4 regions of the Bradyrhizobium sp. 521_C7_N1_3 genome follow, and region 1 is predicted to be linked to each of the others. Evidence: predicted binding sites of a transcription regulator. Region 1 holds the regulator's gene; each other region holds the start of a gene.
What was found. Region 1 encodes PhoB, which activates phosphate uptake and scavenging genes when phosphate is short. Its sites were predicted from a motif close to TGTCATNNANCTGTCAT; they were not measured.
Positions count from the first base shown of each region.

Region 2: AB7008_RS23325 (DUF47 domain-containing protein) is a predicted target of PhoB. The motif match lies at 2,009-2,025, and genes of this name have one in related genera.
Region 3: phnC (phosphonate ABC transporter ATP-binding protein) is a predicted target of PhoB. The motif match lies at 1,548-1,564, and genes of this name have one in related genera.
Region 4: AB7008_RS33770 (UDP-2,3-diacylglucosamine diphosphatase) is a predicted target of PhoB. The motif match lies at 1,286-1,302, and genes of this name have one in related genera.

Region 1 covers NZ_CP197232.1:9,887,732-9,891,075, forward strand. Annotated here, with positions in the region: gene AB7008_RS46970 (aspartate aminotransferase family protein) at 1-129, opposite strand, end outside; gene AB7008_RS46975 (GcrA family cell cycle regulator) at 586-1,098, shown strand; gene phoB (phosphate regulon transcriptional regulator PhoB) at 1,202-1,909, opposite strand; gene phoU (phosphate signaling complex protein PhoU) at 1,924-2,640, opposite strand; gene pstB (phosphate ABC transporter ATP-binding protein PstB) at 2,652-3,344, opposite strand, start outside.
Region 2 covers NZ_CP197232.1:5,062,640-5,065,983, reverse strand. Annotated here, with positions in the region: gene sugE (quaternary ammonium compound efflux SMR transporter SugE) at 1-250, shown strand, start outside; gene AB7008_RS23330 (inorganic phosphate transporter) at 243-1,250, opposite strand; gene AB7008_RS23325 (DUF47 domain-containing protein) at 1,323-1,967, opposite strand; gene AB7008_RS23320 (branched-chain amino acid ABC transporter permease) at 2,123-3,091, opposite strand; gene AB7008_RS23315 (branched-chain amino acid ABC transporter permease) at 3,093-3,344, opposite strand, start outside.
Region 3 covers NZ_CP197232.1:9,717,227-9,720,570, reverse strand. Annotated here, with positions in the region: gene AB7008_RS46170 (alpha-D-ribose 1-methylphosphonate 5-triphosphate diphosphatase) at 1-821, opposite strand, end outside; gene AB7008_RS46165 (chloramphenicol acetyltransferase) at 818-1,489, opposite strand; gene phnC (phosphonate ABC transporter ATP-binding protein) at 1,664-2,473, shown strand; gene phnD (phosphonate ABC transporter substrate-binding protein) at 2,543-3,344, shown strand, end outside.
Region 4 covers NZ_CP197232.1:7,139,948-7,143,291, reverse strand. Annotated here, with positions in the region: gene AB7008_RS33780 (Lrp/AsnC ligand binding domain-containing protein) at 1-67, opposite strand, end outside; gene thiD (bifunctional hydroxymethylpyrimidine kinase/phosphomethylpyrimidine kinase) at 298-1,098, shown strand; gene AB7008_RS33770 (UDP-2,3-diacylglucosamine diphosphatase) at 1,327-2,139, shown strand; gene AB7008_RS33765 (glycosyltransferase family 4 protein) at 2,153-3,196, shown strand; gene AB7008_RS33760 (threonine/serine dehydratase) at 3,261-3,344, shown strand, end outside.

The DNA.
Region 1 (3,344 bases):
CACGCCCGAGGTGAAATCGAGATAGCGATCGCCATTGGTCGCAATCAGCCAGCAGCCTTCACCGCGCTCGAAACCGAGGTCGGCCCTGGCGAAAACGGGGAGCAAATGCGGCGCTGCGCTGTTAGTCATGACGATCACTTGAATGTTGCGGACGGCGTGAGCGTGCATTGCGCAACGCACCATTGACCGGCCCGGAAAACGAAACGTGCCGCCTTTTAAGGGCGGCACGTGTGACTATCTTATGCCTGGTGAAACCGGTGTCAATGCCGCCCGGAAAGCCTCGCGAAACGCAGAATCCGTAGTCTTGCGGTGGCGATTTTGCGTATTTCCGCCACGGAACATGTGGAAGCGAGTCGGCGGACTCTTGCGCGTGAGTCACGCCATATTGTAGCGTTTGGCTTGTCAGATACGACATCTCGTGCAGCAGTTCTGATCCTCTAAGTCCTCATGTACCGGCGTAAGCGTTCGGGCGCATCTGGCGCGCCCGGCGAGCCTTAAGGGATTCTGGCGGCACGGGTTTTTCGAGGCTTAGGCATTCGCCGTGCGGCCGCCAGGATGGCAGGCGCCGGCGGAGGAAAGGGTGCAATGACCGTTTTGACCTGGTCGGATGATCGCGTCGAGCAGCTGAAAAAGCTCTGGGAGGCCGGACTTTCGGCCAGCCAGATCGCCGCTGAACTCGGCAATGTGACCCGCAATGCCGTAATCGGCAAAGTGCACCGGCTCGGCCTGTCGGGCCGCGCCAAGAGCCCTTCATCGGCAGCGCCGCGGCCGCGCAAGGCGCGCCCCGCCCAGCACATGATGCGGGTGACCCGCCCGATCGCACGCGGCAACACCGCGCTGGCACAAGCCTTCGAAGTCGAGGTCGAGGCCGAACCGGTCACCTACGACAACGTCGTGCCGATGAGCCAGCGGCTGTCGCTGCTGGAGCTGAACGAGGCCACCTGCCACTGGCCGGTCGGCGATCCCTCGAGCCCGGATTTCTTCTTCTGCGGCGGCAAGGCGCTCTCCGGCCTGCCCTACTGCGCCCAGCACTCGCGCGTGGCGTATCAGCCCGCGGCCGATCGCCGGCGCGCGCCGGCGAAGCCGGGTCCGCGCTGAGTACAGTTCCAGACAACCCTGTCCCGGCACAGAGCCGGGACGATCGAGCAAGAAAAAAGCGCGCCACCCGGCGCGCTTTTTGTTTGCCGGCTTGCAGCGGACCTTACGCCTGCTCCGCCTTCGCAAAGCGATCATCCAGTGCGTAGCCCGCGCCGCGGACGGTGCGGATCGGGTCCTGCTCGCGGCCGAGATTGAGCAGCTTGCGCAGGCGGCCGATATGGACGTCGACGGTGCGCTCATCGATGTAGATGTCACGGCCCCAGACGCTGTCGAGCAGCTGCTCGCGCGAGAACACGCGGCCGGGATGCTCCAGGAAGAACTCCAGCAGGCGATATTCGGTCGGGCCGAGATCGATCGGCCGGCCCGAGCGCGCCACGCGGCGCTTGTCGCGGTCGAGCTCGATGTCGCCATAGGCGAGCACGGTGGCGAGCCGCTCCGGGCTGGCGCGCCTGAGCAGGCCCTTCACGCGTGCCAGCAGCTCCGGCACCGAGAACGGCTTGACGATGTAGTCGTCGGCGCCGGTCGCAAGACCCCGCACCCGCTCGCTCTCCTCGCCGCGCGCGGTGAGCATGATGATCGGGAGCTGCTTGGTCTCGGGCCGGGTGCGCAGCCGCCGGCACAGCTCGATGCCGGAGAGGCCCGGCAGCATCCAGTCGAGCACGATCAAATCGGGGATGTGCTCCTTGAGGCGGGTGTCGGCGTCGTCGCCGCGCATCACCGTCTCGACGTCATAGCCGTCGCCTTCGAGGTTGTAGCGGAGAAGCTCGGTGAGAGCTTCCTCGTCCTCAACCACCATAATGCGTGCGCCCATGGTGTCGTCGCTCCTTAAGTGTTCGGGACCGTCGTGGCGAAGGTCGTCATGTCGCCCTTCGGCCGCTTGTCGGTGATCGCCTGGCCCTCGATCATGTAGAACACGGTCTCGGCAATGTTGGTGGCGTGGTCACCGATGCGCTCGATGTTCTTGGCGCAGAACATCAGGTGGATACAGAACGAGATGTTGCGCGGATCCTCCATCATGTAGGTGAGCAGCTCGCGGAACAGCGAGGTGCAGATGGCGTCGACTTCCTCGTCGCCCTTCCACACCGCCATCGCCGCGGGCAGATCGTGCGCGGCATAGGCGTCCAGCACCGACTTGACCTGCTGCTGCACGAGGTCGGTCATGTGCTCCAGGCCGCGGAACAGCTTGAGCGGGTGGAAATCGGTCTCCAGCGCCGCAACGCGCTTGCCCATGTTCTTGGCGAGGTCGCCGATCCGCTCGAGATCGGTCGCGACGCGCATGGCGCCGACGATTTCGCGCAGATCCACCGCCATCGGCTGGCGGCGCGCGATGGTGAGCACGGCGCGCTCCTCGATCTTCTTCTGGAGCGCGTCGAGCTCGGCATCGATGGTCACGACGCGCTGGCCGAGCGCGACGTCGCGGCGGATCAGGGCGTCGACGGAGTCGACGATCATGCGCTCGGCGATGCCGCCCATCTCGGCGACCAGGCGCGTGAGCTCCTGGAGGTCGGTGTCGAAGGCCTTTGCGGTATGTTCAGAACCCATGTTCCGTCTCCTCAGCCGAACCGGCCGGTGATGTAATCCTGCGTGCGCCGGTCGGTCGGCGACGTGAAGATCTTGCTGGTGTCGTCGAACTCGATCAGCTCGCCGAGATACATGAAGGCGGTCTTGTCGGAGACGCGCGCCGCCTGCTGCATGTTGTGGGTGACGATCGCGATCGTGTAGTTCTCGGACAGCTCCTGGATCAGCTCCTCGACCTTGGCGGTCGAGATCGGGTCGAGCGCCGAGCAGGGCTCGTCGAACAGGATCACCTCGGGCCGCACCGCGACCGTGCGGGCGATGCAGAGGCGCTGCTGCTGGCCGCCGGAGAGCGACAGGCCGGAGGCGTTGAGCTTGTCCTTGACCTCGTTCCACAGCGCGCCGCCGCGCAGCGCCTTCTCGACGCGGTCGTCCATCTCGGACTTCGAGATCTTCTCGTAGAGACGGATGCCGAAGGCGATGTTCTCGTAGATCGTCATCGGGAACGGCGTCGGCTTCTGGAACACCATGCCGACGCGGGCGCGCAGCAGATTGAGGTCCAGCTTGGGGTCGAGGATGTTGGTCTGGTCGAGCATGAGCTGACCGGTGACGCGCTGGCCCGGATAGAGATCGTACATCCGGTTGAAGATGCGCAGCAGGGTGGACTTGCCGCAGCCCGACGGGCCGATGAACGCCGTGACTCGGTTGGTCCCGAGCGCCAGATTGATGTT
Region 2 (3,344 bases), 4.8 Mb from region 1:
CACCGAGGGTTTTACCAGGCTTGTTCCGTCTGTCATCACGCTCGCGGCGATGGCCGGCAGCGTCATCCTGCTCGGACTTGCTCTCAAGACACTGCCCGTCGGAACCGCCTATGCGGTCTGGACCGGCATCGGCGCGGTCGGCACCGCCGCGCTTGGCATCTTCCTGTTCGGCGAGCCGGCCACCGCTTTCCGCCTCGCCAGCATCGGGCTGATCGTTGCCGGCATCGCCGGGCTGAAATTCGTCACCTGACGAAAATCTGGACCGCCCACCAGGTCAGCGCCGCGACAATGGCCGAGGCCGGGATCGTGATCACCCAGGCATAGACGATCGAGCTCGCGACGTTCCAGCGCACCGCCGAGACGCGGCGGGCCGCGCCGACGCCGACGATCGCGCCGGTGATGGTGTGGGTTGTCGAGACGGGAACGCCGAGGAAGGTCGCCATGAACAGGGTCGCGGCGCCGCCGGTCTCGGCGCAAAAGCCCTGCATCGGCGTCAGCTTGGTGATGCGCAGGCCCATGGTGCGGACGATGCGCCAGCCGCCCATCAGCGTGCCCAGCGCCATCGCGGCCTGGCAGGACAGCACCACCCAGAACGGCACCGAGAATTCACCGCCGAGATGTCCTTGCGAATAGAGCAGCACGGCGATGATGCCCATGGTCTTCTGGGCGTCATTGCCGCCATGGCCGAGCGAATAGAGCGAGGCGGAGGCGAACTGCAGGATCCGGAAGGCACGATCGACCGCGAACGGCGTCGAGCGCACCGAGAGCCAGGACACGATCGCGACCAGCATCATCGCGAGCAGGAAGCCGACCAGTGGCGACAGCACGATCGCCAGCACCGCCTTGGACAGACCGCTCCACACCGCCGCCGAGATCCCCGCCTTGGCCATGCCGCCGCCGACGAGACCGCCGATCAGAGCATGCGAGGAGGAGGATGGGATGCCGAGCCCCCAGGTCACCAGGTTCCAGACGATCGCACCGACGAGCGCCGCGAAGATCACCTGGGCGTCGACGACCGCGGGATCGATGATGCCGGTGCCGATGGTCTGGGCGACATGCAGCCCGAACACCATGAAGGCGATGAAATTGAAGAACGCGGCCCACAACACCGCGAATTGCGGCCGCAGCACGCGGGTCGAAACGATGGTCGCGATCGAATTGGCGGCGTCGTGCAGACCGTTCAGGAAGTCGAACAGCAGCGCGACGGCGATCAAGCCGACGAGGACAGGAAGTCCGAGCGCAGCATCCACGGCGCGACCCCTGCCCTAAGCTTTGCGCATGATCTGAGCGGAAAACCGCTGCACACTTTTCCGGATCATGCGCTAAACCTGCTCGATGACGATGCTGTTGATCTCGTTCGCGACGTCGTCGAAACGGTCGGCCACCTTTTCGAGATGGTCATAGATCTCGACGCCGACGATGAAATCCATCGCGCTGCCATCACGGTGCTTGAGAAACAGCTCCTTCAGCCCGATGTCATGGAGATCGTCGACCCGGCCCTCCAGCTTGCCCAGTTCTTCCGTGATCGCGGTCAGCATCGCGACGTTCGGGCCGATCGACTGCATCAGCGGCAACGCGCGCCCCACGAGATTGGCGCATTCGATCAGGAGCCCGCCAATCTCCCGCATCGGCGGCTCGAAGGTGCGGACCTCGAACAGCATCACGGCCTTGGCCGTCTGCTGCATCTGGTCGATGGCGTCGTCCATCGAGGTGATCAGGTTCTTGATGTCGCCGCGGTCGAACGGCGTGATGAAGGTGCGGCGCACCGCCGTCAGCACCTCACGGGTGATGTTGTCGGCGTCGTTCTCGAACTGGTTGACGCGCTGGCAGTAGACCGGCGTCTCCTCGCCCCCGTTGAGCATGCCCTGGAGCGCGATCGAGCCCTGGATCACGGTCTGTGCATGGCGGTCGAACAGGTCGAAGAACCGTTCTTCCTTGGGCAGGAAAGCGCGAAACCATCGCATCATGGGATAGGCTACCGGTTGGAAATGACCCGGCCCGAACTGGCCGTCACAAAACTGTCATAGACCATTTCCGCTCCACGCGCGTGTCATCTGACGCCCGCGGAGCCGGATCATCCACCGGTTTCGCGCACCAATGAAATTGGTGCGATATCAATGATTTAGAGCGATCGCCGCAAGTAATGGGCGATTTCGCCGATGACGCCGCGACGGAAGGTGAGCACGCAGATCACGAAGATCGAGCCCTGGATCACCGTCACCCACTGGCCGAAGCCGGCCAGATATTGCTGCATGGCGATGATCGCGAAGGCGCCGACCACGGGACCGAAAATGGTGCCGAGACCGCCGACCAGCGTCATCAGCACGACCTCGCCCGACATCGACCAGTGCACATCGGTGAGCGAGGCGTTCTGCGCCACGAAGACTTTCAGCGAACCGGCAAAGCCAGCCAGCGTGCCCGACAAGACGAACGCCAGGAACTTGTACTGGTCGGTCCGGTAGCCGAGCGAAATCGCGCGCGGCTCGTTCTCGCGGATCGCCTTCAGCACCTCGCCGAACGGCGAGTTGATGATGCGGTAGATCAGCAGGAAACCGGCGAGGAAGCCGACCAGCACGACATAATAAAGCACCGTCGGCTTCGAGAGATCGAACACGCCGAACATGCGCCCCTGCGGAATGCCCTGGATGCCGTCCTCACCATGGGTGAATGGCGCCTGGAGGTAGATGAAGTAAAGCAGCTGCGACAGCGCCAGCGTGATCATCGAGAAGTAGATGCCCTGGCGGCGGATCGAGATGTAGCCGGTGATGAGCGAGAGCCCGAAAGCCGCGACGATTCCGACGAGGATGCCGAGCTCCGGCGGCAGCGCCCACACTTTCAGCGCATGCGCGCTGCAGTAGCCCGCCGTGCCGAGGAACATCGCGTGGCCGAACGACAGCAAGCCGCCGTAGCCGATCAGGAGGTTGAACGCACAGGCGAGCAGCGCGAAGCACAGCGCCTGCATCACGAAGAACGGGTAGATGCCGCTGAATGGCACTGCGGCCAGCAGCAGTGCCATCACGACGAATACGATCATCTCGTCTCGAATGGCGCGCGGGGTCACCGGCAGCGTGTCGTCTGTCAAGGCTGTCATATCAGGCCGCCCTTCCCGTCAATCCCGTTGGCTTCACCAAGAGCACCAGCACCATCAGCACGAACACGACGGTGTTGGAGGCCTCGGGGTAGAAATACTTGGTCAGGCCCTCGATCACACCGAGCGCAAAGCCGGTGATGATGGAGCCCATGATCGATCCCATGCCGCCGATCACGACCACCGCGAACACGACGATGATGAGGTCGGCGCCCATCAACGGCCGCACCTGATTGATCGGTGCCGAAAGCACGCC
Region 3 (3,344 bases), 170 kb from region 1:
ACGACATTCGGCGCACCATAGACGATGGCATCGCCCTGGCTTGCAGCCGCCCGCGCGGTCTCCTCGTTGATCGGAAACTCCGCGATGTCAGCGCCCAGCTCGCGAAACTCCCGCCGCATCGCCGGCGTCGCATCGTCGTGCGAGAGCATCCGCACCTCGGCCGCGCGAGCAGTTGCGGCGAGCCGCGACACGGAAGCCGGCACTTCACTGGCGCGCGAAAGCACACGCTCGACCAGCCGGTCGAATTCCTCGCCCGAGAGGCCGGTGCGCTCGACCATGCGGTTGCGCTTGCGCGGCTTGGCCATGTCGGCAACGGTGCCGTCCATGTGGTCGTTGAAGGCGAACAGGTCGACGCGGCCCTCGGCGAGCCACTGGTCGATCTCGGTCTCGGCATCGAGATTGTAAGTCTCGTGCCGCAGGTGGAAACGGGTGTCGGCGGCGAATTGCGGGCGCTGCCGCTCGATCGCCTCCATCAGGGCGCGCGCATTGCCGGCGCTGCGCAGGCCCGGCTCCCACGAGCAGGTCGTGGCGTGAAACACGGTGGTGATGCCGTTGCTGATCGCCTGGCGGTCGCTGTCGGCGAGAGCGACGTCGATCGGAAAGTCGACGCCGGCGCGCGGCATCATCTGCCGCTCGAAGGCATCGCCATGCAGATCGACGATGCCGGGCAGCACCAGCAGGTTGCGCGCATCGATCGCCAGCCGCGCACGGCCGCGAGAGGCACTGACCTGCGCAATGTCGGCGCCGGACACGAGAATGGAAGTTTCGACGAGCTCGGAGCCGATCAGGGCCCGGCCGCCCTCAAGGAAGATGTCTGTCACGCGACCGCGCTTCGTTTGCTGGCAGGGGAACGGGTGAGGGAGCTTGCCCGTGCTTCATATGCCGAGAGGAAATCTTCAATCCCGAGCTTGCGGAAATCGGGCAGTGCTTCACGCAATTTGTCGTGATCCCAGTCCCACCAGGCGAGCCGGGCCAGCCGTCCGGCGACGTCTTCCGAGAACCGCCGCCGCACGATGCGCGCCGGATTGCCGGCGACGATGGTGTAGGCCGGCACGTCCTTGGTGACGATGGCGCCGGCCGCGATCACCGCGCCGGTGCCGATGTTGCGGCCCGGCAGCACGATCGCGCCATGGCCGATCCAGACGTCGTGGCCGATATGGACGTGATGCTGGCGCCGCCAGTCGAAGAACTCGGTGTCGTCGCTCTCGCCGGGGAAATAGGCGCTGGAACGATAGGTGAAATGCGCCTGAGTGGCGCGATGCATCGGATGATTGCCGGGATTGATGCGGGTCATCGCCGCGATCGAGCAGAATTTTCCGATGGTGGTGTAGGTGATCTGGGCGTCGTTCACGACATAGGAGTAATCGCCCATCGTGACTTCAGTGAGGATCGTGCGCGCGCCGACTTCGGTATAGGTGCCGAGCCTGGTCTCGTGCAGCTTCGCCGAAGGGTCGATGGTCGGTTGAATTGAGAGCGTTTTGCCGGCCATGCTACATCCGATAGGTCGAGGGCGGGCATACCTCTTCGAGCGGCCTGATGACAGCGTCATGACGGTGCGATGACAGGGGAAGAGGTGTGTAGGATCGCCGCACCGCGATCCGCGTGTCACACAAGTGTCAAGTGCCGGCGTTAGCGGTGGCAGCCAGCTACTCTGGAGCCCTCTATGCTGGTGGTTGAAGGTCTGACGTGCCGCTTTGGCGCAAAAGCCGCGGTGGACGACGCTTCGTTTCAAATCTCCCCCGGCGGCTTCGTCGGTGTGATCGGGCGCTCCGGCGCCGGCAAATCGACCATGCTGCGCATGATCAATCGCCTGGCGACGCCGACGCAGGGCCGCATCCTGTTCGACGGCCTCGACGTCACGGCGTTGCGCGGCAAGGAATTGCGGCAGTGGCGGGCGCGCTCGGCGATGATTTTCCAGCAGTTCAACCTGGTCGGCCGGCTCGATGTGCTGACCAACGTGCTGATGGGGCGTCTTGCCACGATGCCGGCCTGGCGCTCGCTGACGCAGACCTGGCCCGAGCACGACAAGGCGCTGGCGATGTCGGCGCTCGAACAGTTCGACATCGCCTCGCTCGCCGCCCAGCGTGCCGACCAGCTCTCCGGCGGCCAGCAGCAGCGTGTCGCGATCGCCCGCGCGCTGGTGCAGCAGCCCGACATCATCCTCGCCGACGAGCCGATCGCCTCGCTCGACCCGCGCAACACCAAGATCGTGATGGATGCGCTGCTGCGCATCAACAAGCATTTCGGCATCACCGTGCTCTGCAACCTGCATTCGCTCGATCTGGCGCGCACCTATTGCGATCGCCTGATCGGCATGGCGCAGGGCCGCGTGGTGTTCGATGGCGTGCCGTCCGAGCTCACCGACCGCGTCGCGCGTGAGCTCTACGATCTCGAAGCCGCCGACGTCATGGGCGGTGCATCTGCACCGGCGCCCGAGGGCGTGCCGGCGCTCGGAACGGCCGCGGCGGCCTGAGCGGCACAGCGCTGTCACGTCCTGCTGATAATTTCGCGTCAACCGACCCCAACCGATGAAGAGGGTATCATGATCACTCGCAGACTCATTCTTGCCAGCGCCGCCGCGCTCGCGTTCACGACCTCGGCTTCCGCCGACGACTGGAAAGCCAAATATCCCGAACTAACCTTCGCGGTCGTTCCGGCCGAGAACGCCTCCGGCGTCACCGAGCGCTGGGCGCCGTTCGTGAGCTATCTCTCCAAGGAACTGGGCGTGAAGGTCACGCTGCGTATCGCCAACGACTATGCCGCGGTCATCGAAGGCCAGCGCGCCGGCAACATCCAGATCGCCAGCTACGGCTCGGCGTCGTTCGCGCGCGCCCGCCTGACCGGCGTCAAGACCGACGCGTTCGCCAACGACATCAACGCCGACGGCTCGACCGGCTACTATTCGGTGTTCTTCGTCAAGGCGAGCAGCGCCTACAAGAAGGTCGATGACCTCAAGGGCAAGAACCTCGGCCTGGTCGACCCGAACTCGACCTCCGGCAACAATGTGCCGCGCTTCGAGCTCGACAAGATGGGCATCCCGGATGCCGACACCTATTTCAGCAAGGTCGTCTTCACCGGCAGCCACGAGAACGCGATCCTGGCGCTGTCGCAGGGCACCGTCGACGTCGCCGCCAACCAGTGGACCAGCGACGACGATTCCACGCTGGCGCAGATGTTGACCAAGAACATGCTGAAGAATGCCGACGGCTCGGCGATGAAGAAGGACGACTTCCGCATCATCCACAAGTCGGCGCCGATCATCAACGGCCCCTACGCCTACAATTCCGACCTGCCGGAAGATGCCAAGGCGGCGATCGCCAAGGCGTTCTTCGACGCGCCGGCCA
Region 4 (3,344 bases), 2.7 Mb from region 1:
CAAGCGCGTTGGCGACCGTGTAGGACTGGCCGAGTTTGCATTTGATCTGGACGAAAAAGGGAACCATTGCAGTCACTCCGAAGCATATCTGGCGGCTAGAGCCATTTCCGTTCCGATGAAATCGGAACGGGGCTCTAGATTCTAGTTTTGACGCGTTTTCTTCACGCGAACCGGTATCCACTTCGCTCGAAAACGCTCTAATAGGCCAAAACCGGCCGGATTTAGCAAGCGAACTTGCGGGCCGCCGGGGTGCGCGCTAGGACGGGCGATGGCCTCAAAAACGCGGAAAATCGCCCCATGACGACGCCCGTGGCGCTCACCATCGCCGGCTCCGATTCGAGCGGCGGCGCCGGCATCCAGGCCGACCTGAAGACCTTTGCGGCGCTCGGCGTCTATGGCGCCTCCGCCATCACGGCCCTGACCGCGCAGAACACGCGCGGCGTCACCGGCATCCACGCGGTGCCAGCCGACTTCGTCACCGCGCAGATCGATGCCGTGTTTTCCGATCTCGAGGTCGGTGCGGTGAAGATCGGCATGGTGGCGCAGGCCGCCAGCATCGATGCGATCGCGGAGGCGCTGTCGCGCTGGAAGCCTCGCCACATCGTGCTCGATCCCGTGATGGTCGCAACCTCCGGCGATCGCCTGCTCGCCGCGGAGGCGGTGGAAGCCCTGCGCAAGAAACTGATGCCGCTGGCGTCGGTGATCACGCCTAATCTGCCCGAGGCCGCGGCTCTGCTCGACGAGCCCGTCGCGACACGCGAGGCCGAGATCGAGAGCCAGGGGCGCCGGCTGCTGGCGCTGGGCTGCCGCGCGGTTCTGATCAAGGGCGGGCACGGCGAGGGCGCCGAAAGCACCGACTATCTCGTCGAGGCCGAGAACACGATCGCGCTTGCGGCGCCGCGCGTCGCCACCCGCAACACCCACGGCACGGGGTGCTCGCTATCCTCGGCCGTCGCGGCCGGGCTTGCCAGGGGCGAGGATCTGGAGCGGGCCGTGCGGAACGCCAAGGCCTGGATCAGCGCAGCGATCGCGGCCGCCGACCGCTTCAGCGTCGGCCACGGCCACGGGCCGATCCATCATTTCCACAAATTTTACTGATCCGGGCCGCGGGCGCACCGCCGGCGGCGCGCAAGACCGCTGCCGTTAACCTGTTCAGCCATCGGTTCCAGGGTCTTGCGGAGGCCGCTGCGGCGCCATGTCGCCTGATTGTCGCATGCGACTGATATTCGCGGGGAGGGCGAGGCAAGGTCTGATTCGTATTCGAGGGTGCCTCAAGGGTTCAATCTGTCATCCCCCTGTCACGGGACATTTGTTACAGGCTGGCGCATGGGAAGTTACGATGTGAGTGACGAGAGCCCGGAGCGGCGCTTTCGCACTTTGTTCATCTCCGACGTTCATCTCGGAGCCCGCGGTTCTCAAGCCGACCTGCTGCTCGACTTCCTGCGCTACCACGATGCCGATACGATCTATCTCGTCGGCGATATCGTCGACGGCTGGGCGCTGAAATCGAGCTGGCACTGGCCGCAATCGCATAACGACCTGGTCCAGAAGCTGCTGCGCAAGGCGCGCAAGGGCGCCAAGGTCATCTACATTCCCGGCAATCACGACGAGTTCCTGCGCAACTATTACGGCACGCATTTCGGCGGCATCGACGTCGTCGAGAACACCGTCCACACCGGCGTCGACGGCAAGCGCTATCTCGTCATCCACGGCGACATCTTCGATCTCGTGGTGCAGAACGCGCGCTGGCTCGCCCATCTCGGCGACAAGGCCTACGACTTCGCGATCCAGATGAATCGCTTCGTCAACTTCTTCCGGCGCATGTTCAAGGTGCCCTATTGGTCGTTGTCGCAATGGGCCAAGCAGAAGGTCAAGAATGCCGTCAACTATATCGGCGCGTTCGAGCAGGCGCTCGCCGCCGAGGCGCGGCGTCACGACGCCGACGGCGTGATCTGCGGCCACATCCACTATGCCGTGATCCGCGACGAGGCCGGCATCCGCTACATTAATTGCGGCGACTGGGTCGAGAGCTGCACGGCGCTGGTCGAGCATGACGACGGTCATTTCGAGATCATCACCTGGGCGGATCAGGCGCGGAAGCCGGCACAAGTCCCGCAGGTCGCAGCCAGAGCTGCATAACAGAGGCCGCTTGATGCGCATCCTGGTCGCGACCGACGCCTGGCACCCGCAAGTCAACGGTGTGGTTCGGACGCTGACCAAGCTCGCAGACGCCGCCAACGCGCTCGGCGTCGAGTTCACGTTCCTGACGCCGCAATCGTTCCGCACCTTCGCGATGCCGAGCTACCGCGACGTGCGGCTCGCCATGCCGCGCCCGGCGCGAATCGCGAAGCTGATCGAGGAGGCGCGCCCCGACAGCATCCACATTGCGACGGAGGGGCCGATCGGCCTGATGGTCCGCCGCTACTGCCGCCAGCGCAAGCTGCCGTTCACGTCCAGCTTCCACACCCGCTTTCCCGAATATGTCCGCGCCCGCGTGCCGGTTCCGGAATCCCTGATCTGGCGGGCGCTGCGCCGATTTCACGCGCCCAGCCGCGCCGTGATGGCGGCAACGCCGGCGCTCGCCCGCGAGCTTGGCGAACGCGGCTTCGACAACGTCGTGCTGTGGCCGCGCGGCGTCGACACCAGCCTGTTCCACCCCCGCGGGATCGACCTCTGCCTGCCGGCGCCGGTGTTTCTCTCGGTCGGCCGGGTCGCGGTGGAGAAAAACCTCGAGGCGTTTCTCGATCTCGATCTGCCCGGCACCAAGGTGATCGTCGGCGACGGCCCGGCGCGGGGCGCGCTGGAAGAAGCCTATCCGGATGCGATCTTCCTGGGCGAGAAGCACGGCGAGGCGCTGGCGGCAATCTATGCGGCGGCCGACGTGTTCGTGTTCCCCAGCAAGACCGACACGTTCGGCCTGGTCCTGCTGGAGGCGCTCGCCAGCGGCCTGCCGGTCGCGGCCTTCCCGGTGAAGGGCCCCCGCGACGTGATCGGCGATGCACCGGTCGGCGCCCTCGATCACGATCTTCGCAATGCCTGCTTCGCCGCGCTCGACGTGTCCCGTCAGGACTGCGTCGAATTCGCTGCCAATTACACCTGGGAAGCCTCGGCGAGGGCGTTTGTGGACAGCATCAAGGCGGTTGGCGCGGTGCTTCCAGGCAGGAATGGGGCCGAGCCGGTTAGTTTCGTAGCCTGAAAACCAAGGTTCATCGCGCGGAGGTGTCTTGCCCCGCGCCTCGTCCGGCGCGATAACATTGGGCATGACCGAACAGCTCCTCCCGATCGGCCCTGCCGATATCGAAGCAGCAGCGCGCGTGATCGCGCCCTTCGCCATCCGCACCCCG